DNA from 3 places in the Promicromonospora sukumoe genome. Region 3 is predicted to be linked to each of the others. Evidence: riboswitches for the same ligand, from Rfam matches in the RefSeq annotation. Region 3 holds a riboswitch; each other region holds the start of a gene.
The links. Region 3 has a riboswitch for thiamine pyrophosphate ahead of FHX71_RS00920 (YkoF family thiamine/hydroxymethylpyrimidine-binding protein). Riboswitches for the same ligand answer to the same signal wherever they lie in the genome.
Positions count from the first base shown of each region.

Region 1: it holds a riboswitch for thiamine pyrophosphate, as region 3 does, so the genes downstream of both, FHX71_RS05265 (TenA family protein) here and FHX71_RS00920 (YkoF family thiamine/hydroxymethylpyrimidine-binding protein) in region 3, are expected to answer to the same signal.
Region 2: it holds a riboswitch for thiamine pyrophosphate, as region 3 does, so the genes downstream of both, FHX71_RS22810 (thiamine ABC transporter substrate-binding protein) here and FHX71_RS00920 (YkoF family thiamine/hydroxymethylpyrimidine-binding protein) in region 3, are expected to answer to the same signal.

Region 1 is NZ_JACGWV010000001.1:1,197,912-1,204,436, reverse strand. It holds gene FHX71_RS05275 (methyltransferase domain-containing protein) at 1-505, shown strand, start outside; gene FHX71_RS05270 (SRPBCC family protein) at 569-1,000, opposite strand; gene FHX71_RS05265 (TenA family protein) at 1,038-1,832, opposite strand; TPP riboswitch at 1,824-1,917, opposite strand; gene FHX71_RS05260 (LLM class F420-dependent oxidoreductase) at 1,958-2,737, shown strand; gene FHX71_RS05255 (glycoside hydrolase family 15 protein) at 2,683-4,548, opposite strand; gene FHX71_RS05250 (hypothetical protein) at 4,676-5,992, opposite strand; gene FHX71_RS05245 (GDSL-type esterase/lipase family protein) at 6,194-6,525, shown strand, end outside.
Region 2 is NZ_JACGWV010000002.1:1,266,727-1,273,251, forward strand. It holds gene FHX71_RS22790 (sensor histidine kinase) at 1-434, shown strand, start outside; gene FHX71_RS22795 (response regulator) at 434-1,081, shown strand; gene FHX71_RS22800 (ABC transporter ATP-binding protein) at 1,078-1,806, opposite strand; gene FHX71_RS22805 (ABC transporter permease) at 1,806-3,485, opposite strand; gene FHX71_RS22810 (thiamine ABC transporter substrate-binding protein) at 3,581-4,648, opposite strand; TPP riboswitch at 4,644-4,749, opposite strand; gene FHX71_RS22815 (DUF4235 domain-containing protein) at 4,787-5,068, shown strand; gene moaC (cyclic pyranopterin monophosphate synthase MoaC) at 5,159-5,629, shown strand; gene FHX71_RS22825 (MoaD/ThiS family protein) at 5,626-5,865, shown strand; gene FHX71_RS22830 (MogA/MoaB family molybdenum cofactor biosynthesis protein) at 5,922-6,437, opposite strand; gene FHX71_RS22835 (sulfite exporter TauE/SafE family protein) at 6,434-6,525, opposite strand, start outside.
Region 3 is NZ_JACGWV010000001.1:186,848-193,372, forward strand. It holds gene FHX71_RS00875 (SDR family oxidoreductase) at 1-332, opposite strand, end outside; gene FHX71_RS00880 (nuclear transport factor 2 family protein) at 366-728, opposite strand; gene FHX71_RS00885 (MerR family transcriptional regulator) at 807-1,601, shown strand; gene FHX71_RS00890 (maleylpyruvate isomerase family mycothiol-dependent enzyme) at 1,648-2,271, shown strand; gene FHX71_RS00895 (DUF4259 domain-containing protein) at 2,309-2,686, shown strand; gene FHX71_RS00900 (hypothetical protein) at 2,753-3,148, shown strand; gene FHX71_RS00905 (flavoprotein) at 3,168-3,698, shown strand; gene FHX71_RS00910 (maleylpyruvate isomerase N-terminal domain-containing protein) at 3,700-4,545, opposite strand; gene FHX71_RS00915 (hypothetical protein) at 4,624-5,079, opposite strand; TPP riboswitch at 5,137-5,244, shown strand; gene FHX71_RS00920 (YkoF family thiamine/hydroxymethylpyrimidine-binding protein) at 5,303-5,968, shown strand; gene FHX71_RS00925 (ECF transporter S component) at 5,965-6,525, shown strand, end outside.

The DNA of each region.
Region 1 (6,525 bases), 1.0 Mb from region 3:
CACCGACACGCACACCGCCGACCTCGTGATCAGCAACGCAGCGCTCCAGTGGGTCCCCGGGCACCGCGACCTGCTCACGACGCTCGCGGACCGCGCCGCGCAGACCTTCGCCTTCCAGGTGCCGGGCAACCACGACGCGCCCAGCCACCGGCTCCTGCGGGAGGTCGCCGCCCGTGCGCCGTACGCCGACGCCGTCGGGCCGGTGGAGCGGCGGGCCACCGCCGACCCCGCCGAGTACCCGGAGCTCCTGGCCCGGCCGGGCTGGGCCGTCGACGCCTGGGAGACCACGTACACGCACGTGCTGCACGGGCCGGACCCGGTGCTGCGCTGGATCTCCGCGACCGGCGCCCAGCCCACGCTCCAGGCGCTGGAGGCGAAGGACCCGGCCCTGCGCGCCCAGTTCGAGGAGGAGTTCGGGGCGGCGCTGCGCGAGGCGTACCCCGAGCACGCCCACGGCACGCCGCTGGCGTTCCGCCGGGTGTTCGCGGTCGCGACGCGCGCCTGAGACCCGCGTCTGAGACCCGGGCCGACGGCGGCCGCGCGCCCAAGCCCGGCCAGGCCCCAGGCCTCAGCCCTTCTGCGTCACCCGGGCCTCCAGCCCGGCCAGCTCCGCGTCGACGTACTCCCGGGTCCGCTTCCCCACCAGGCCGCCGACCAGCCACGCCAGCGAGCCGGTCTGGGTGATCGCGAGCGTCACCTTGGACCGGCCGTCCGGCAGCGGCTCGACCAGGTGCTCCGCCTGCGTGGTCACACCGGGCGCCTCGGTGATCCACGCGAAGTGCCGCGGCGGGTCCCACTCGTCCATCAGCCAGACCGCGAGCGGCAGCTCCGGCTGCTCGATCCGCACCTGGGTGCCGACGTCGGGCGGGTTGGGCCCGTCGATGATCTCGACCGACCGCATGGACGGCGTCCAGTCGGGCATGTGCTCGACGTCGGACAGGACCGCCCAGACCTCCTCGGGGGTCGCGTCGATCTCGGCGGAGGTGCTGTAGTTCGGCATCGGTGCTCCTGTCCTCGGGTCGGCGCCGTCGGCGGCGTCACCCCCTAGTCTCGGCCCGAACGGGCGGCGTCGGCCAGGTGGGGCAGGTGCTGCCCTGCTCGAAGAAGAGGTACTCGTGCACGGAGGAGACCTCGAACGCCCGCAGCATGCGGGCCCGTTCCTCCGGGGAGACCCAGCGTGCGGCGTCGTCGGCCAGGCGGCGGGCCTGGCGGGTGGACTCCTGGAAGCCCTCGTCGCCGTAGGTGCCGATCCAGGCCGCGTACGGGTGGCCGGCCAGGCCGCCGGGGCGGTGGCGGGCCTGGTCCACGAGCACGCTCCCGACGTGCGCGTACAGCCAGTAGCAGGGCAGCAGCGCGGCGACCGTCTCCGCGTAGCTGCCCGACGCCGCGGCGTGCAGGTGGCCGGTGTAGGCCGCGGTCACGGGCGAGGGCTCGACGGCCGCGATCTCGCCCGCGGCCAGCCCTGCGTGCGTGCCCAGCCAGTCCCGGTGGAGCGCTGTCTCGACCTCCAGCGCCGAGACGGACGACCGGGCGAGGAAGCCCTGCGCGGCCGGGTCGGGTGCGAGCTGGGCGGCGCGCGCCAGGACACGCGAGTACTCGCGCAGGTACGCGGCGTCCTGGGCGAGGTAGAACGCGAAGGACTCGGCGGGCAGCGAGCCGTCCGCGAGCGCCCGGACGAACGGCATGTGGTCGACGGCGTCGCGCCAGCCTGCGATGCGGTCCCAGGCCTCCTCGGTGAAGGTGCGGACGGCGGCCGGGCCGGCCGGTGGAGCGGCGTCGGCCAAAGCCTCGACGGAAGTCGAGGCGGAGACGGGGACAACAGAAGAAGTCACGATGGACATCCCTTCGCCAGCATGATCTGGATCAGGTTCGACGGGTGTGGTCTCAGCCCCGGTCGGGGCACCCCGTGTCACGTGCGGCAGAGGCTACCGGAACGGGCCGGTCGTAGGCTGCGGCCATGACAGACCGTCCGATCCGCATCGGTGTCCAGCTCCAGCCCCAGCACGCCGAGTACTCCCAGCTCCGCGACGCGGTGCTCCGCGCCGAGGACGCCGGCGTCGATGTTCTCTTTAATTGGGACCATTTCTTCCCGCTGCGGGGCAACCCCGACGGCAAGCACTTCGAGTGCTGGACCATGCTCGGCGCGTGGGCCGAGCAGACCGAGCGTGTGGAGATCGGCGCGCTCGTGAGCGGCATCGGCTACCGCAACCCGGACCTGCTCGCGGACATGGCCCGCACGGTCGACCACATCTCGGGCGGGCGGCTGATCCTGGGCCTGGGGGCGGGCTGGTTCGAGAAGGACTACGACCAGTTCGGCTACGAGTTCGGAACGCCGGGCTCCCGCATCGCGAGCCTGGCCGACGCCCTGCCGCGTATCAAGTCCCGGCTCGCGGCCGGCAATCCCGCGCCCACGCGGGAGATCCCGATCCTGATCGGGGGCGGCGGCGTGCGCAAGACGCTGCGGATCGTGGCCGAGCACGCCGACATCTGGCACGCGTTCGGCGACGCGCAGACCCTGACGAGCAAGTCGGCGATCCTCGACGAGCACGGCGCCGCCGTCGGGCGGGACACCGCCACGCTGGTCGAGCGGTCGGCCGAGGCCAAGGGCACGCCCGCCGAGACCGGCGAGGCGCTCGTCGAGGCCGGGGCGACCCTGTTCACCGTCGGGGTCACCGGGCCGGACTACGACCTGTCGACCGCCGAGGAGTGGATCGCCTGGCGCGACACGCGCGGCTGAGGCTCGGGCTCCGGTTCCTCGGAGCCGACGACGGCGGCCTGGCCCAGCCGCAGCGCGCTGTTCACCAGCCCGAGGTGGCTGAACGCCTGCGGCGTGTTGCCGAGGTGCTGTCCGGTGCGCACGTCGTACTCCTCGCTGAGCAGTCCGACGTCGTTGCACAGCGTGAGCAGCCGTTCGAACAGGGCGACGGCCTCCTGCACGCGGCCGGTGCCGTGCAGCGCGTCGACCAGCCAGAAGTTGCACACCAGGAAGGTCGCCTCGGCCCCGGGCAGGCCGTCCACCTTGTCGTCGGCGTCGTTGTGGTACCGCCGCACGAGCCCCTCCTGGCCGAGCTCCCGCTGCACGGCCTCGACGGTGCCGACGACGCGGGGGTCGTCCCACGGCAGGAAACCCACCTGCCCGATGAGCAGCAGCGCCGCGTCCAGGCCCTGGGACCCGTAGAACTGCGTGAACGTGTTGCGCACCGGGTCGAACCCGTTGGCGCACACGTCGGCGTGGATCCGGTCGCGCACCTCGCGCCAGTGCTCGACGGGCTCGTCCACCAGGCCGTACTTCTCGACCGCCCGCACGACCCGGTCGAAGCCCGCCCACGCCATGACGCGCGAGTGCACGAACGCGCGGCGCGGGCCGCGCACCTCCCAGAGCCCGTTGTCGAGGTCGTCCCAGTGCTCCTCGAGGTGCTCCAGCAGGGCGCGCTGCAGCCGCCAGACGTCGTCGTCCTGCTCCAGCCCCGCCTCGCGCGCCTGGTGCAGGACGTCCAGCGTCTCGCCCCACACGTCGATCTGGAGCTGGCTCGCGGCGTCGTTCCCGATCCGCACGGGTGCGGAGCCCTCGAAGCCGGGCAGCCAGTCGAGCGTGTACTCCGGCAGACGACGACGCCCGTCGAGCCCGTACATGATCTGCAGGTCCGCGGGGTCGCCGGCCACGGCCCGCAGCAGCCACGCCCGCCACTGCCGGGCCTCGTCGATGAACCCCGTGCCGATCAGGGCCTGCAGCGTGAGCCCGGCGTCGCGCAGCCAGCAGTACCGGTAGTCCCAGTTGCGGCTGCCGCCGAGCTGCTCGGGCAGCGACGTCGTCGCCGCCACGATGGCGCCCGTCGGGGCGTAGGTCAGCGCCTTCAGGGTGATCAGGGACCGGTGCACGGCGTCGGACCACGGACCCGAGTAGCTGCACCCCTCGAGCCAGGTGTGCCAGAAGTCCTCGGTGTCGCGCAGCGCCGCGTACGGCTCGACCGGCTCCTGGGTCTCCAGGTGGGACGCGTGGTAGTTCAGGACGAACGGCACCCGGTCGCCGGGCCCCACCGTGAACTCGGCGCGCAGCAGCGACCCGTCGCTGACCCCCTCGTGCGACATCGGGACCACCGAGTCGATGCGCACGGAGTCCGGGCCCGCCACGGCGCGCAGCGCGCCGCCGTCCTGCGTGATCCAGGGGACGATGTTCCCGTAGTCGAACCGCAGCCGCAGCTCCGTGGTCATCCGCACGCTGCCGCTGATGCCCTCGACGATCCGGACCAGGTCGGCCTCGTCGCCGCGCGGCGGCATCAGGTCGATCAGCCGCACCCGCCCCTCGGGCAGGTCCCACTCCGTCTCCAGGATCAGCGTGCCGTCCCGGTAGCGCCGGCTGGTGCACTCGCCGCCCGCCGTCGGGCCCAGCCGCCACGACCCGTGGCGCTCGTCCCCGAGCAGCGCGGCGAAGCACGCCGGCGAGTCGAACCGCGGCAGGCACATCCAGTCGATCGATCCGTCGCGGCCGACCAGGGCCGCCGTCTGCAGATCCCCGACCAACCCGTAGTCCTCGATGCGGCGCGTCACGGGACCACCCTAGGTTCGGCGCGACCGGGTGACCACCACCCCGGCCGCACCGCCCCCTCCGACGTGTCAGACGTACAGGTCACCCGGGGGACCTGTACGTCTGACACGAAGCGGGGCGCCCGGCTCGCTAGAACGACGACGCGTCCGCCGCGTACACCCACCGGTAGCCCGGGTACTCGCCGAGCGTCCACAGGTAGTCCCGCGTCGGGTCGTAGGACAGGTCCTCCGCACCCACCGTCAGCGCGTTGCCGTGCCGCACGATCGAGCCCGACGGCGCGACGAACGTGTGCAGGTCACCGTCCGAGTTCGGGTCCGCGAAGTTGTCGCCGTCGCTCTGCGAGAAGAAGAACTCCCCGTCGATCGCCGTCGAGCCCTGCACGCTCTCCAGGTCCGTCCGGTACGCCTCGGTCGCCTTGATGATCCCGTCCGACGCCGGCTTGAGGAACCGGTTCGTGTAGTCGATCGGCACCCGGATGGTCCTGACCTGCGCTCCCTTCTCGATGTCGTCGGAGCTGCGGTACTCGCTGACGACCACCGAGTCGGGCGAGCTGCTGCGGTCCAGCGACACCGACGAGTGCTGCAGCTGCGCGTAGCCGCCCGCCGTCGAGTCCGTGAACATGGCCGTCTGCGGCAGCACGTACTTGTAGTCGAACGCCTGGTACGAGCCGTCCGCCTGCCGCCCGATCTTCGAGGCCTCACCCGTCGAGACCTGCCACAGGTGGTCCAGGTCGAACACCCGGAACCCGCCCGTCGTGTCCGCCACGTACAGCAGGTTGCCGTACCACATGATGCCGCCCGCATGGATCTTCACCGGCTCGAACGACGGCGCGCTCGTGGTGCCGCTCGGCTCGACCAGCAGGATGTGCCGGTACGGCGGGGCGGAGGCGCTCGCCGACAGGTCCGACACGCTGATGCGCACACCCTTGTCGATGCCGTCCTTGGCGGAGTCGTACCAGCTCACCAGGTTGATGCGCCTGCCGTCGTAGGTGCCCGCGGCGAGGGCGTCCGAGCTGGTCGTGATGCCCTGCGGGTACCAGGCGTCCGTGTCCTGGTCGCCGTCGTTCCAGCAGTAGTACGCGGTGCGGTGCGTGACCGACGGCGCGCTGTCGCAGCTCGGCGTGCGGTTCGCGTCGTCGGCCACGGCGCCCATGGTCACGTTGGGCAGCGCGGAGTCGAGCGCGCCCACCAGGGCCGACGACGTCTGGGACAGCGTGTAGCGGAAGTTGCTCGCGGTGAGCGGGGTGGCGGCGGCCGCGAGGGAGCGGTCTGCTGTGTCGCTCGTGTCTGGGGCTGCTGGGGCCTGGGCTGCGGCGTGCTCAGCTGGGGCGTGGTCGGCTGCTGGGATCTGGGTGGCGGTGGCCTGGCTCGCCGTGGCGAGCAGGGCGACCAGCCCGAGGCTCGCTGCGGCAACTGCGGCGACTGTGGAGCGGCGACGACGGCGCACGGTGGTCTCCTTGCACGAAGGGACGTTGCCCGGCTCACCGTACGGAGCGTGGGTGTGTCCCGCCACGAAAGTTCACCCCGAACAGCGCTGACAGCGTTGACAGTCGGGTGCCCGGGTCATACGTTCCCTGGGGCGTGACGCACGGGGCGTCGCGGCACGTACTCGATCAGCGACGACTCGAGCAGCGAAACGGGTGGACCGATGGTGTTCCGAGACCTGGCACTGGCCTTGACCTCGCTCGTCACGGCGGTGGGGGTGGCTGTGGGCGGCAGCATCACCGCGGGTGCGGCGACGTCGGAGGGGATCGCGCCCGCCGCGACCAGGCCCGCCGCCGTCGGGCCCGCCGCCGTCGGGCCCGCCGCCGACACCTGGTCGACGTCGTGGACGCAGTCGCAGCAACGCAGCTCAGGGCTGAGCCCGGAGACGTTCCAGAACCGCTCGGTCCGGGTCGTGACGCGGCTGACGCAGGGCGGATCGGCGCTGCGCGTCCGGCTGCAGAACCAGTTCGGCACGACGCCACTGGTGGTGAACGC
Region 2 (6,525 bases), on a different contig from region 3:
AGGACCTGCGCCAGCTCGTGCGGCTCCTGCGCGGCGGGTCGGACCGGCTCGCGCCGCCGCCCACGCTCCGCGACATCCCCGGGCTGGTGGACGCGGCCCGGTCCGTGGGCACCCCCGTGACGCTCGACCGGACCGGCGACCACGACCCCGAGCCCTCACCTCCGGTCGCGGCCGCCGCATACCGCGTGGTGCAGGAGGGCCTCACCAACGCCCGCCGGCACGCGCCGGGCGCCTCGGTGCGGGTCACGGTGACGACGAGCCCCGACGAGGTCCGGGTGGTCGTGGCCGACGACGGCCCCGCGCGGTCCGCCGACGGCGAGCCCGGCACCGGCCTGGTCGGCCTGCGCGAGCGGGTGGAGCTGCTGGACGGCACGCTCGACGCAGGCCGCTCACCTGCCGGTTTCACGCTGGAGGCACGGATACCGTGGGCCTGATGGAGACCCGCCTCGTGATCGTCGACGACGACGCCCTGGTCCGCGCGGGCCTGCGCCTCATGCTCGACGGTGCCGAGGGCATCCGCGTGGTCGGCGAGGCCGCCGACGGCGGGGAGGTGGCGGGCGTGCTCGACGCCCACCCCGCCGACGTCGTGCTGATGGACCTGCGCATGCCCGGCGTCGACGGCATCGAGGCCACCCGCCGGGTCCGGGCGCGGCCGTCGCCGCCCGCCGTCGTCGTGCTGACGACCTTCGACACCGACGCCGAGGTGGTGGGCGCCCTGCGGTCCGGGGCCGCCGGCTACCTGCTCAAGGACATGCCGCCGGCGCGGATCGCCGCGGCGGTCCGCGCCGCCGCGAGCGGCGAGCCGGTGCTCGCGCCCGACATCGCGCGCCGCCTGATGGACACGGTCGCCGCCGGGGGCGGCGAGGTGCGGGAGGCCCGGGCCGCCCTCGGCCGGCTCACGGGCCGCGAGCGCGACGTCGCGCTGGAGATCGGGCGCGGCTCGTCCAACGCGGAGATCGGACGGCGCCTGTACCTGAGCGTCCCGACCGTGAAGGCGCACGTCTCCAGCGTGCTGGTGAAGCTCGGCGTGGAGAACCGCACCCAGGTGGCGCTGCTGGTGCAGCAGGCGGGCGCGGACTAGGCGCGCAGCCCCAGGAACTCAGCCACCCGGTCCGACGCCGGCGCCGTGCGCAGCTCCTCCGGCGCGGCCACCTGGAGCAGCCGCCCCCGGTCCATGACGCCGACCCGGTCGGCCACGGCGGACGCCTCGGCGTGGTCGTGCGTCACGAACACGGTGGTGGTGCCGGTCTCGACGAGCGCGGCCCGCACCTCGCCCGCGAGCCGTTCGCGGAGCTGCCGGTCGAGCGCGGACAGCGGCTCGTCGAGCAGCAGCAGACGGGGCCGCGGGGCCAGGGCGCGTGCGAGGGCGACCCGCTGCTGCTCGCCGCCCGACAGCGTGGGCACGGCCCGCTGCTCGTACCCGGCGAGCCCCACGAGGTCGAGCAGGCCCGCGACCCGCTCGTCGCGCTCCTGGCGGGTGAGCGGCAGGGTCTCCAGGCCGTAGGCCACGTTGCGCCGGACGTCGCGGTGCGGGAAGAGCTGGCCGTCCTGGAACATCAGCCCGAACCGGCGCTTGTGCACGGGCAGCCCGGCGAGGTCGGCGCCGTCGTACCGCACCTGCCCGCCCGCCAGGGGCTCCAGACCGGCCACGGCGCGCAGCAGGGAGGACTTGCCGCACCCGCTCGGCCCGAGCAGCGCCAGGACCTCTCCGGGCGCGACCGTCAGCGACACGTCGTCCACCGCCGTCACGCCGGCCACACCGGCCCCGTACCGGACCGAGACGTCCCGGACCTCCAGTCCTGCCATCAGAACTCCCCTCCGGCGCGGTCGTCGCGCAGTAGCTCCGCCACCATCATCACCGTCGCGGTCAGCGCGGCGAGCACCACCGACGCCGCGAGCGCCATCCCGTAGTTCTCCGCCCCGGGCCGCCCGATGAGGCGGTAGATCACGACCGGCAGGGTGGCGCCGTCGGGCCGCGCGAGGAACGACGTGGCGCCGAACTCGCCGAGCGACACCGCGAACGCGAAGCCGGTGGCCAGGCCGAGCGACCGCAGGGCGATCGGCAGGTCCACGGTACGCAGCACGCGCCCCGGGCCGGAGCCGAGCACCGCGGCGACCTCCCGCAGGCGGGGGTCGATCGCCCGGAGCACCGGCAGCACGGTGCGCACGACGAGCGGCACGGCGACGACGGCCTGGGCCACGGGCACGAGCAGCCCCGAGGTGCGCAGGTCCAGGCCGAGCACGGGCTGGTCCATGGTGATGAGGAACCCGAAGCCGACGGTCACCGCGGACACGCCCAGCGGCAGCATGAACAGGCCGTCGAGCGTCCCGATGGCGCGGCGGGTGCCCGCGGACCGGGGACGCCGGGACACGACGAGCGCGACGAGGCCGCCCACGACCAGCGAGATCAGCGTGGCGGCGAGCGCGATCCGCAGCGAGGTCGCCGTCGCCTCCCAGACCGTGACGACCAGCGCGTTCCGCTCGCCGGTGGTCCCCAGCGCGACGTAGTTGCCCGGGCCCCAGGACCCGTCCGGCTCACGGAACGAGCGGGCGACCAGCCCGGCCAGCGGCAGCACGATGAGCCCGGCGACGATCGCGACGCCCGCGAGCGACGCGGCGACGTCGGCGGGCGAGCGCCAGGACAGGGGCCGCGCGGTGCGGCGCGCGGAGACGAGGTGCAGCGCGGCCTCGCGCCGCCGTCGGGCCCGCGCGGACACCGCCAGGGCCGCGGAGATGACGACGAGCTGCAGGATCGACAGCACGGAGGCCGAGCGCAGGTCCAGGAACTGGGTGGTGCGGGTCCAGATCTCGGTCTCGATGGTCCCGTAGCGCACGCCGCCGAGCACGAGCACCACCCCGAACGCCGTGGCGCAGAACAGGAAGACAACGGACGCCGCCGAGGTGATCGCGGGCGCGAGCGACGGCAGCGTGACGGTCCGGAACACCCGGGCCGGCGCCGCGCCCAGCGAGGCCGCGGCCTCCTCCGCGCGGGGGTCGAGCCGTTCCCACAGCCCGCCGACGGTACGCACCACCACGGACACGTTGAAGAACACGAGCGCGACGACGATCCCGGCGAGCGACTCCTCCAGCCCGAGGAACCCGAGCGTGCCGCCCGGCGCGAAGAGGGCCCGGAACGCGACGCCCACCACCACGGCGGGCAGGACGAACGGCACGGTCACGAGCCCGCGCGCCAGGCTGCGCCCGGGGAACGACCGCCGGTACAGCAGGTACGCGAGCGGCAGGCCGAGCAGCACCGAGAACGCGGTGCCGAGCACGGCCTGCGTGAGCGTGAGGCCTACGAGGCGCCACGTGCGCGGACGCGACAGCACCTCGGCGAAGCCGGTGAGGTCGAGCGCGCCGTCGGGCACGAAGCCGCGGACCACGAGCGCGGCCACCGGCCACGCGAAGAAGACGGCGAGGAAGCCGAGCGGGACCGCGACCGCCACCCCCCACAGGAGGGGCGCCGGCCGCAGCCCGTGCCTCAGAAGGCTCAAGCTCTGCCTTTGGTGGGCTGAGCCTGCGGCTCCGCTCCGGGCGGGTGCCTCGTTCCTCGGCCCCCACCCTGCGCTACGCCTCCGGCTCAGCCCACGACCGTCTCGGTCCACCGTTCGATCCACTCGTCGCGGTGCTCGCTCACGTCCGCGGGGTCCACCTGGAACGGGGCCTCCGCCTGCGGCGCGAACTGCTGCCAGTCGGCGGGCAGCTCCACGGCCGGGTCGGCCGGGTACATGTACATCGACTCGGGCAGCGCGGCCTGCACGTCGTTCGTGAGCAGGAAGTCGACCAGCGCCTTGGCGCCCTCGGGGTTGTCGGACCCGGCGAGCACGCCCGCGTACTCGACCTGCCGGAAGCAGGTCTCCAGCAGCGCGCTCGTGGTCGACGCCGACCCGTCCTCCGTCACCGTGAACGCCGGCGACGTCGCGTACGACAGCGCGAGCGGACGCTCGCCGCCCTCGCCCGCACCCGAGAAGTCCACGTAGTAGGCGTCCTCCCAGGAGTCCGCGACCTTGACGCCGTTGTCCACGAGCGAAGTCCAGTAGTCCTCGAACCCGTCCTCGCCGAACGCCCCGATCGTCGCCAGCAGGAACGCGAGCCCCGGGGACGACGTCGCCGGGTTGGACACCACGAGCAGGTCCTTGTACTGCGGGTCGGCGAGGTCCTCCAGGGTCGTCGGCACCTCCAGGCCGGACTCCTCGAACCACGCCTCGTCGGCGTTGACGCAGACGTCGCCCTGGTCGACGGGCGTGAGCGCGCCGCCGAGCTGCTCAGCGCCCTCGGGCAGGTCGGCGGGGGTGTACTCCTCGACCACGCCGGCCTCCAGCGCCCGGGACGCGAAGGTGTTGTCGATGCCGAAGACGGCGTCGCCGAGCGGGGCGTCCTTGGTCAGCACGAGCTGGTTCACCAGGGTCCCGGCGTCGCCGGCGGCGCTGACCTCGACCGTGGTGCCGGACTCCTGCTCGAACTGGTCGATCAGCTTCTCGTCGAGCGCCCAGGAGTCGTGGGTCACCAGGGTGACGGTGTCGCCCGCGGCGGACGAGTCGTCGCCCGAGCCGGACCCGCCGGAGCACCCGGCGAGCAGCAGGGCCACGGACAGCGCGGCCGCAGCAGTAGGGATGGTGCCCCCGTGGGCACCGGAAAGACGCAACATCGTGCCTCCGACTTCCTCCGCCGGTGTCAACCGGATCAGGTTCAAGGGTCTGCGGTGATCCGCACTCTCAGCGCCGTCGGGGCGCTCCCCTGTCGTTTCCATGCAGCCTAGTCGGCCGTCGAGGACTACGGTGTGGAGATGGCCCAGATTGAGACGGAACAGACACTCGGCGAGAAGGTCGGCACCCTCGCTCTGACGATCGCGGCCGGCTGGGTCGCCCAGAAGGCTGTCAGCATGATCTGGAAGGGCGTGACCGGAAACGACGCGCCCAACAAGCCGGACGACCCGGAGCTGGACCTGCTGCAGGCGACCGTGTTCGCGGCCGTCGCGGCCGGAACCGCGGTGTTCGCCAAGCGGATCGCCGCAAAGGGTGCGCACCGTGCGGCCCTGCGGATCGCCGCGCGCCGCACCGCTGTCTGAGACGAGAACCTACCGGGCGGCCGTGCCGCCCGGTGCTCGTGCTGCCCTGTGCTCGTGCTGCCCGGTGACCGGACGTGACACCCTGGTGCCGTGAGCTTCACGCACCTCGATGACCGCGGCCAGGCCCGGATGGTCGACGTCACCGCCAAGCAGCCGACCATCCGCTCCGCGACGGCCTCCGGCCTGGTCCGGTGCGGCCCCGACGTCGTCCGGGCGCTGCGCGACGGCGCCGTCCCCAAGGGGGACGTGCTCGCCGTGGCGCGCATCGCGGGCATCGCAGGCGCCAAGAAGACGCCGGACCTCCTGCCGCTGGCGCACGTGATCGGCGTGCACGGCGCGGCGGTGGACCTCGAGGTGACCGACGACGGCGTCGCCGTCACCGCGACCGTCCGCACCGCCGACCGCACGGGCGTCGAGATGGAGGCGCTGACGGCCGTCGCGGTCGCCGGCCTCGCCGTCATCGACATGGTCAAGGGGCTCGACAAGTCCGTCTCGCTCGCGGACGTGCGCCTGGAGCGCAAGACCGGCGGCAAGTCGGGCGACTGGGTGCGTGCCGAGTGATCACGGTCCGCTACTTCGCGGGCGCCCGGGAGGCGGCAGGCCGCGCCACCGAACAGCTCGACGGCCCGACGTCGGTCGGCGCCCTCCGCGGTGCCCTCACCGCGGCCCACCCGGCCCTGGAAGCGGTGCTGCCGAAGTGCGCCCTGCTCGTCGCGGGCGCCCGCACGACGGCGGACGAGACGCCCGTCCCGGACGGCGTCACGGTCGACGTGCTCCCGCCCTTCGCGGGCGGCTGACCCGCAGGGCTGACCCGCGCGGCTGACGCGTCCGGCCGGGCCAGGCCGGCGCCGGGCTAAGCCGGCGCCGGGGCGGGGTGGTCGCCGCCGTCGAGCTGCGACCGGACGTGCGGCCAGAGGCCGAGCACGACGTCGAGTCCGTCCTTCACGCCCCCGGACGAGCCGGGCAGGTTCACCACGAGCGCGCGTGTCCCGTCGGCGCCGCGGGCCACGCCCACCAGCCCGCGCGAGAGCGCGGCGGTCGGGATCCCCGCGGCGGTGCCGCGCTGGCGAACGGCGTCGGCGACGCCCGGGACCTCGTAGTCCAGCACCTCGCGCGTGCCCTCGGGCGTCAGGTCCCGGGGCGTGATGCCCGTGCCGCCCGTGGTGAGCACCAGACGAGCGCCGGCGTCGAGCGCGGTCCGCAGCACGTCACGGACCGGCTCGACGCCGTCGGGTACCAGATGGGTGACCAGGTCGGTGAACCCCGCCTGCCGGAGGATCCGCGCCGCCGTGGGACCGGACCGGTCCTCGGCCTCGCCACGGGCACAGCGGTCGGAGACGGTGATCACCGCTACCTGGTCGGACGTCATGCCGACACGCTATCGGCCTCCGGCTTCTCGCTCACGGCGTCCTCCTCGGCCTTGGCCTTGCGGTGCGCCCGCACGGACCAGAAGACGG
Region 3 (6,525 bases):
AGGTTCAGCTCGGTGAGCCACTGGTCGTCGGTGATGACCGCGAATCCGCCGGACGGCGTCGATGCGCCTCCGACGACGTGCACCAGGATGTCGAGCGTGCCGACGTCCTTGGCGATACGAGCGGCCACGGCGTCGGTGCCCTCTGCCGTCAGGATGTCGGCCTCGATGAACCGGTCCGGCCGCTCGTACCCGTCGGGCATCGTGCGCGCCGTGACGTACACGTCGGCGCCCATCGCTCGGAGTCTCTCGACGACGGCCTTGCCCGAGCCCTTCGAGCCGCCGGTGACCAGTGCCCGGCGACCGTCGAGACGATCGCGATCTGGGATAGACATCTCTCTCCTTCGTAGATCGAGGTGGTTGTTCGGTCAGGCGGTGTGGTTGGCGATGACGAGTTCTGCGACCAGGGCGCCGCGCAGCGCGAACCGGTAGTCGAGCTCGGCGATGCCACCCGGGAAGGTGCCCTCGAGCCGCAGGGTGACCACCCAGTGGGTGTCGTCGACGCGGCGTGCGCCGATCTGCTCGGTCGTGTACTCGAACTCGGAGCCTGCGTCGCGCAGGAACGCGTGAACTACCTCTCGGCCGCGGAAGGTCTGGTCCTGGTCGACGATCACCGCGTCCTCGGTGAGGAACGACGAGGCGGTGTCGGCGTCGTAGGCGATGTGCGCGGTGAGGAAGTCGCGCACGGTGGCCGGGAGCAGGTCGGACGGGATCTCGGTGTGCTGTGTCATGAGCCCACCGTGTGGCGTCCCGGCGCGGGAGGGTCAAGCGGTGGACTCTCCCCCAGGGGGAGCGTTCAGAATGAGCGGGTGCTGACCATCGGGGAGTTCTCGCGGCTGACCCACCTGAGCGTGCGGACCCTGCGTCGCTATCACGACGCAGCCCTGCTGGAACCGGCCGTGGTGGACGAGACCACCGGTTACCGCTACTACAGCGTCGAGCAGATCCCGACCGCGCAGGTTATCCACCGGCTGCGCGAGCTCGACGTACCGCTGAGCGACGTGCAGCGGATCCTGCGGACCCCCGACCCGAGTGTCCGGGCGGCCTTGGTGGCGGACCACCTGCAACGCCTCGAGGACGTCCTTGACCGCACGCGGGCCGCGGTCGTGTCGCTACGGCGCCTGCTCCGGCCCGACCCGGCACCGATCGACGTCCAGCTGCGCGCGGAGCCCGCCCGGACGGTCGCAGCCGTGGAGGCCGTCGTCGGACATCGTGAGGTCGAGTCCTGGTACGCGGGCGCGATGGCCGAGCTGGAGGCGGCCGTCGGTCCCGCCGTGACCGGGCCGCCGGGCGGCACCTATGACAACGCCCTGTTCGAGCAGGAACGAGGTCACTCGATCGTCTACCTGCCGACCGCCGCGCCACCCCGCACAGGACGCGTACACCCCGTGATCCTGCCGGCCGCGGAACTGGCCGTCACCATCCACGTCGGCGAGCACGACGGCATCGAGGTCACGTACGGGCAACTAGGGACCTGGGTGGTGGAGAACGCGATGTCGGTGGCCGGGCCGGTACGCGAGGTCTACGTCGTCGGCCCTCGTGACACGAGCGATCCCGCTCGGTGGCGTACCGAGATCGGCTGGCCCGTGTTTCGTGTCACCTGAGGTGGGCAGCGCGAAGCGGGATCACCCGCTCCCTAGACTGACCGCCATGACGCGACCGTCCCAGATCCAGGTGCGGGAGCACGCCGCGCTCGTCGACGACCTGCGCACGCTCACGCCCGAGCAGTGGCGCACGACGTCGCTGTGCGGTGACTGGGACGTCGAGGACGTCGTCGCGCACCTGGGCGCCGCCTCGGGGCTGACCTTCTGGGGCTGGCTGCGCAGCATCGCGGGCGCCCGGTTCGACGCCGACCTGCACAACCAGCGCCGCCTGGAGGAGTTCCGGGGTGACGCATACCCGGAGACCCTGGAGCGCTACGCCGCCGCAGGGCCGATCGCGCTTCCTCGCAAGGAGAGCGTGGCCGGGCTCGGCGAGCTGATCGTGCACTCGGAGGACATCCGCCGGCCCCTGGGTCTGAAGCACCAGCCAGACGCCGAGGGCCTGCTCCTGGTCGCCACATTCTTCGCGTCCAAGGACTTCGCGGTGAACAGCAGGTCACTGGTCAAGGGGCTCCGGCTGACGGCCACCGACGCGGAGTTCCGGACGGGCGACGGTCCCGTGGCCAACGGTCCGCTGCTCTCGCTGGTCATGGCGATGGCCGGACGGCGCGCGGCGCTGCAGGACCTGGACGGCGACGGCGTGTCCGTGCTGAGCGAGCGACTCGCGGTATAACTGCCCGGTCAGCGAACGACGACCGAGAGAGAGTTCCGTGGGTACCTGGGGTCCGGGCAACTTCGACGACGACGCAGCCGCCGACCACCTGGCGCGCCTCACCGACCAGCTCGCCACCGAGGTCGCCGAGGCCATGGCCGGCGACCCGGTCGGGGTGGAGCCCGACGAGTACTGGGGCGTGGCCGTCCCGGCGAACCTCGAGCTCCTGGCGGTGCTCGCCCGGCTGGACTATGTCGGCGTCCTGCTGCCGGAGGTCGCGACGATCGAGGCGTGGAAGGCGAAGTTCCTGGAGATCTGGGACGGCTCGATCGACGGGCTCGAACCCTCCCCGGCGTTCAAGGAGGCCCGGCGCGCCGTCCTGGTCCGCACGTTCGAAGACCTCATCGAGCTCAGGAAGACAGCGGACGCCGGCTGAGTTCCTGCGCTCGCGCTTCTTCTTCATCCTGTCCGGCGCGCCGGCCCTGCCCTACTGTCGGGGGTCGTGATCCCTGACGCGATCGACTCCCGCCTCGCCAACGCCCTCTTCGATGTCCGGGCGGCCGGGGTGGGCCGGGTCGTCGAGCCCGCGCTCGCCCCGCTTCGAGCCATGTACCGAGGACTCTGGGTCGGCGGGCGCGTGACGCTGACGCCCACCGAGTATCACTTCCATGCGAACGGCATGAACCGTTCGGTTCACGAGGGTCCTGTCGACTTCGTCATCCCACTGGTGGACGTCGACGAGGTCACCACCAGGTTCGGCGTCGGCACCAGCCTCGTCGTCGTACATGCCGGCGGCCACGAGTTCACGGTCCGCTGCTACGGATCACGAAAGTTCGCCGAGCGCATCCGTGTCGCCGTCGCTGCCGCGCGGGGAGAGGCACCCGCTCCACAGGTGTGACCGTCTAGCCTCGGGACCCATGACCCTGGGTGTGCTCTACGTCGTCGTGACCGGTGCCGGAGCGACCCGGCAGGTGCCGACCCAGCTCCTGCCGCGGGCCGTCGAGCGGGGCTGGGACGTGCACGTGCTCGCCACCGAGCAGGCGGCGCGCACCTTTCCCGAGGCGATGCGACAGATCGCGGACGTCCTGGGCCGGCCGGTGCGGACCGGCTTCCACACCACGGTCGGGTACTCGCTGCCTGACCCGGACGCCGTGGTCGTGGCCCCGGCGTCGTACAACACGATCACCAAGTGGGCGCTCGGGATCGCTGACACCTACGTGCTGACCCGCCTGGTCGAACAGGTCGGCCGTGGTATCCCGATCGTCGCCGCGCCCTGCACCAGCACGCGGTTCGCCGGGCATCCGACCTACCCGGGCAGCCTGGCCACGCTCAAGGAGTGGGGCGTGGACGTCGTCATCGGCCCGGGCGAGCCGCACGAGCCCGGGGACGACGCCGCGGACTTTCCGTGGGACGCGATCCTGGACGCGGTGACGCCCGACGGCGCCTAGCTCAGTCGGCGATGTGCGCCGTGTTGTCCAGCCAGTGCCGCACGAGCTCGGCGTCCCCCTCGACGCCGACACCACCCAAGCTGGCACCGCCCAAGCCGGCACCGGCGCCGCCCGCACCCAGCGGCACCCGCCGCGTCAGCGTGAGCAGCAGCGTCCCCGCCGGACCCGTCACCGTGACGTCGGCCGGCCGGTTCCCGCGCTCCCACGTCGCGCCGTCGGGCCGCCGCTCGACGAACCACGCGCCGTTGCCGTCCCTGGTGTCGGTGGCCAGCCACCGGAGGGTCTGCCCGGTGCCCTGGATGGCCTGGGCGGACTCGGGCCGCAGCATCGCCCAGGTGGGGGAGGTGAGCATCGCGAGGTGGTGGCTGATCAGCTCGGCCGCGACACCGGCGTCGATCTGGGGCAGGTCCGTGGCGCCCTGCGCATGAGCCGCGCCCGCGCCGTCGAAGCCGTGCACGACCGCCTCGTTGAGCACGTTGATCAGCCAGAACCTCGCCCCGGACCGGTCGTCGCCCGCGGCGTTGAAGATCTCGGCGTCGAGCGCCTCGTCGGAGAACGCGCTCGCGACCCGCACCGCGGACTGCGCCAGCCACTCCGGCCACTTGTCGGGGTCGCCGGGCAGGTCGGGCACCTCCGTGGGCATGTCGGCCGGGTCCGTGACGCGCCGCTCGATGATCTCCGCGGTCCAGTGCTGCGTCTGGCCCACGTGCGCGACCAGGTCGGTGACGGTCCACTCCGGGGCGGTCGGCACGGCGGCGTCGGGCCCTGCCGCGGCGGCCGAGTCCGCCAGGCGCCCGGTGTGCTCGACGATCGCCCGGCGGGCACGTTCTGGGTTCAGCTCGGTCATCGCACTGTCCGTTCTTCTCGGCGGTCGTGCAGTGACTGACGGGCAACGGCGCCCGAATTCATCGGCACGGGTGGTCCGTCACGCCTCCACGCTGACCTCCGCCACGGCGTCCTTCGCGTCGAACCGCACCGCCGGCCAGTATCCGTCCAGGAAGTGCTTGCCGCACGAGTCGTCGAGGTGCAGCACGACGTCGCCCTCCGGGAGCACCTCGACCGTCTGGAGCACGAGGTCGTCGGCGGCCTCGGCGAGGTCGTCCGCCGTCGGCTCACCGGTGGTGAACTCCGCGACGACCGCGTCGGTCGCACGCCGGTGCCAGCCGGCCCGGTCCGCGAAGAACGCCGCGACGCGGGGCAGCAGGGCGGCGGCCGCATCGGGGTCGGTCGCCCGGAGCATGAGCTCGGGGTCGCCGTCCGCGACGTCGGCCGCAGAGGTGTCGTACCAGTCGTGAATCAGGGTCTCGCCGCTGGTCAGCGTGGTTGTGGCACGGGTGAGCTCGCCCCAGGCGGAGGGGACGGCGGTGGCGTCGTCGGGCATGCGCCGATGCTAGCGAGCGGACGCCTGGCGGCCGTGCGCGCCCCTGCTGTTACGGTGAGCGCAGTGCACGGGAGTCCGGTATGCCGGGCTGAGAGGGAGTACTCAACTCCGACCGTAGAACCTGATCCGGATCATGCCGGCGCAGGAAGCGACTCAGGACGTGGGGCCGTCAGGCGCCCGTCCTCCTGTGCCGACGGAGATCCGACGGACAGGGAGCACCCCGATGGCAGACCTTGCCACCACCGAAGCCACCACCGACCAGACAGCCGAGCTGCGCGGCGACCCGATGCGCTTCGGCGTCGGCGCCCGGATCACCGCGGCGGTGATGTCGGACGACTACGTGGACGTGATCCTGGGCGCCCTGCGCGACGCCGACACCACCGGCCTCGTGGTCGAGACCGGCGACGTGAGCACCTACGTGGGCGGCGCCGAGGCCGACCTGCTGCGGTACGTGACCGACCTGACCGCCGGGATCGCGGCGTCGGGCAAGCACGCCGCGATCACCGTGCACCTGTCGCGCGGCTGCCCCGGCGAGGTGGTCTGCGAGCTGCCCGGCGGCGCGGGACCGCGCGTCACCGAGGTGCCGCAGGGCCGCGACACCGGCCGCTTCGTCACGGCGGAGTGGGCCCTGTACCCCCTGGCCGACGACGTCCGCGCCGACGTGACCCCCGACCACATGCGTGACATCTACGCCGCGATCGACCTGGCCAAGGAGAACGGGACGTTCCACGGCTCGCAGCACTTCGTCACCCGTCTGGAGGGCGACGCCGGCCGCGTGCTCGCCAGCGCCTTCGCCGGCTGGGTCCTCGCGGGCCGCACGGTGCAGCACGTCACCAGCCACCTCACCCTCTCGGTGAACAGCCCGAGCCACGCGGGCGGCACCCGATGAGCGAGACGACGGAGCGCCGCCCGTCGCGGCTGCCGCTGCGCGACATCGTGCTCATGGTGATGCTCGGCGTCGTCTTCGGGTTCCTGTACTGGGCGCTCGTGCAGGCGTGGAACGGCCTCGCCGTCGCGATGGGACCGGCCGGTGACCTGGCGCAGCACGTGCTGCTGGGTGGCTGGCTCCTCGTGGCGCCGATCGCGATCGCGATCATCCGCAAGCCCTTCGTCGGCATCATCGCCGAGGTGATCGCCTCGGTCGTCGAGGTCGTCTTCCTGGGCTCGCCGGTCGGGCCGCTCCTGCTGGTCGCCGCCGCGATCCAGGGCGCGGGCAGCGAGCTCCCGTTCGCGCTCACCCGTTACCGCCAGTTCGGGTGGGGGGTCTACGCGCTCTCGGGCCTGCTCGGCGCGGGCCTGGTCTTCGTGTGGTCGGCATTCCGGTTCGGCTGGTTCGGGCAGGACATCCTCGCGCTGCGACTCGGCATGCAGCTCGTCTCCGGAATCCTGCTCGGCGGGCTGCTCGCCAAGGTGATCGTCGACCGCCTCTACGGCACCGGCGTGCTC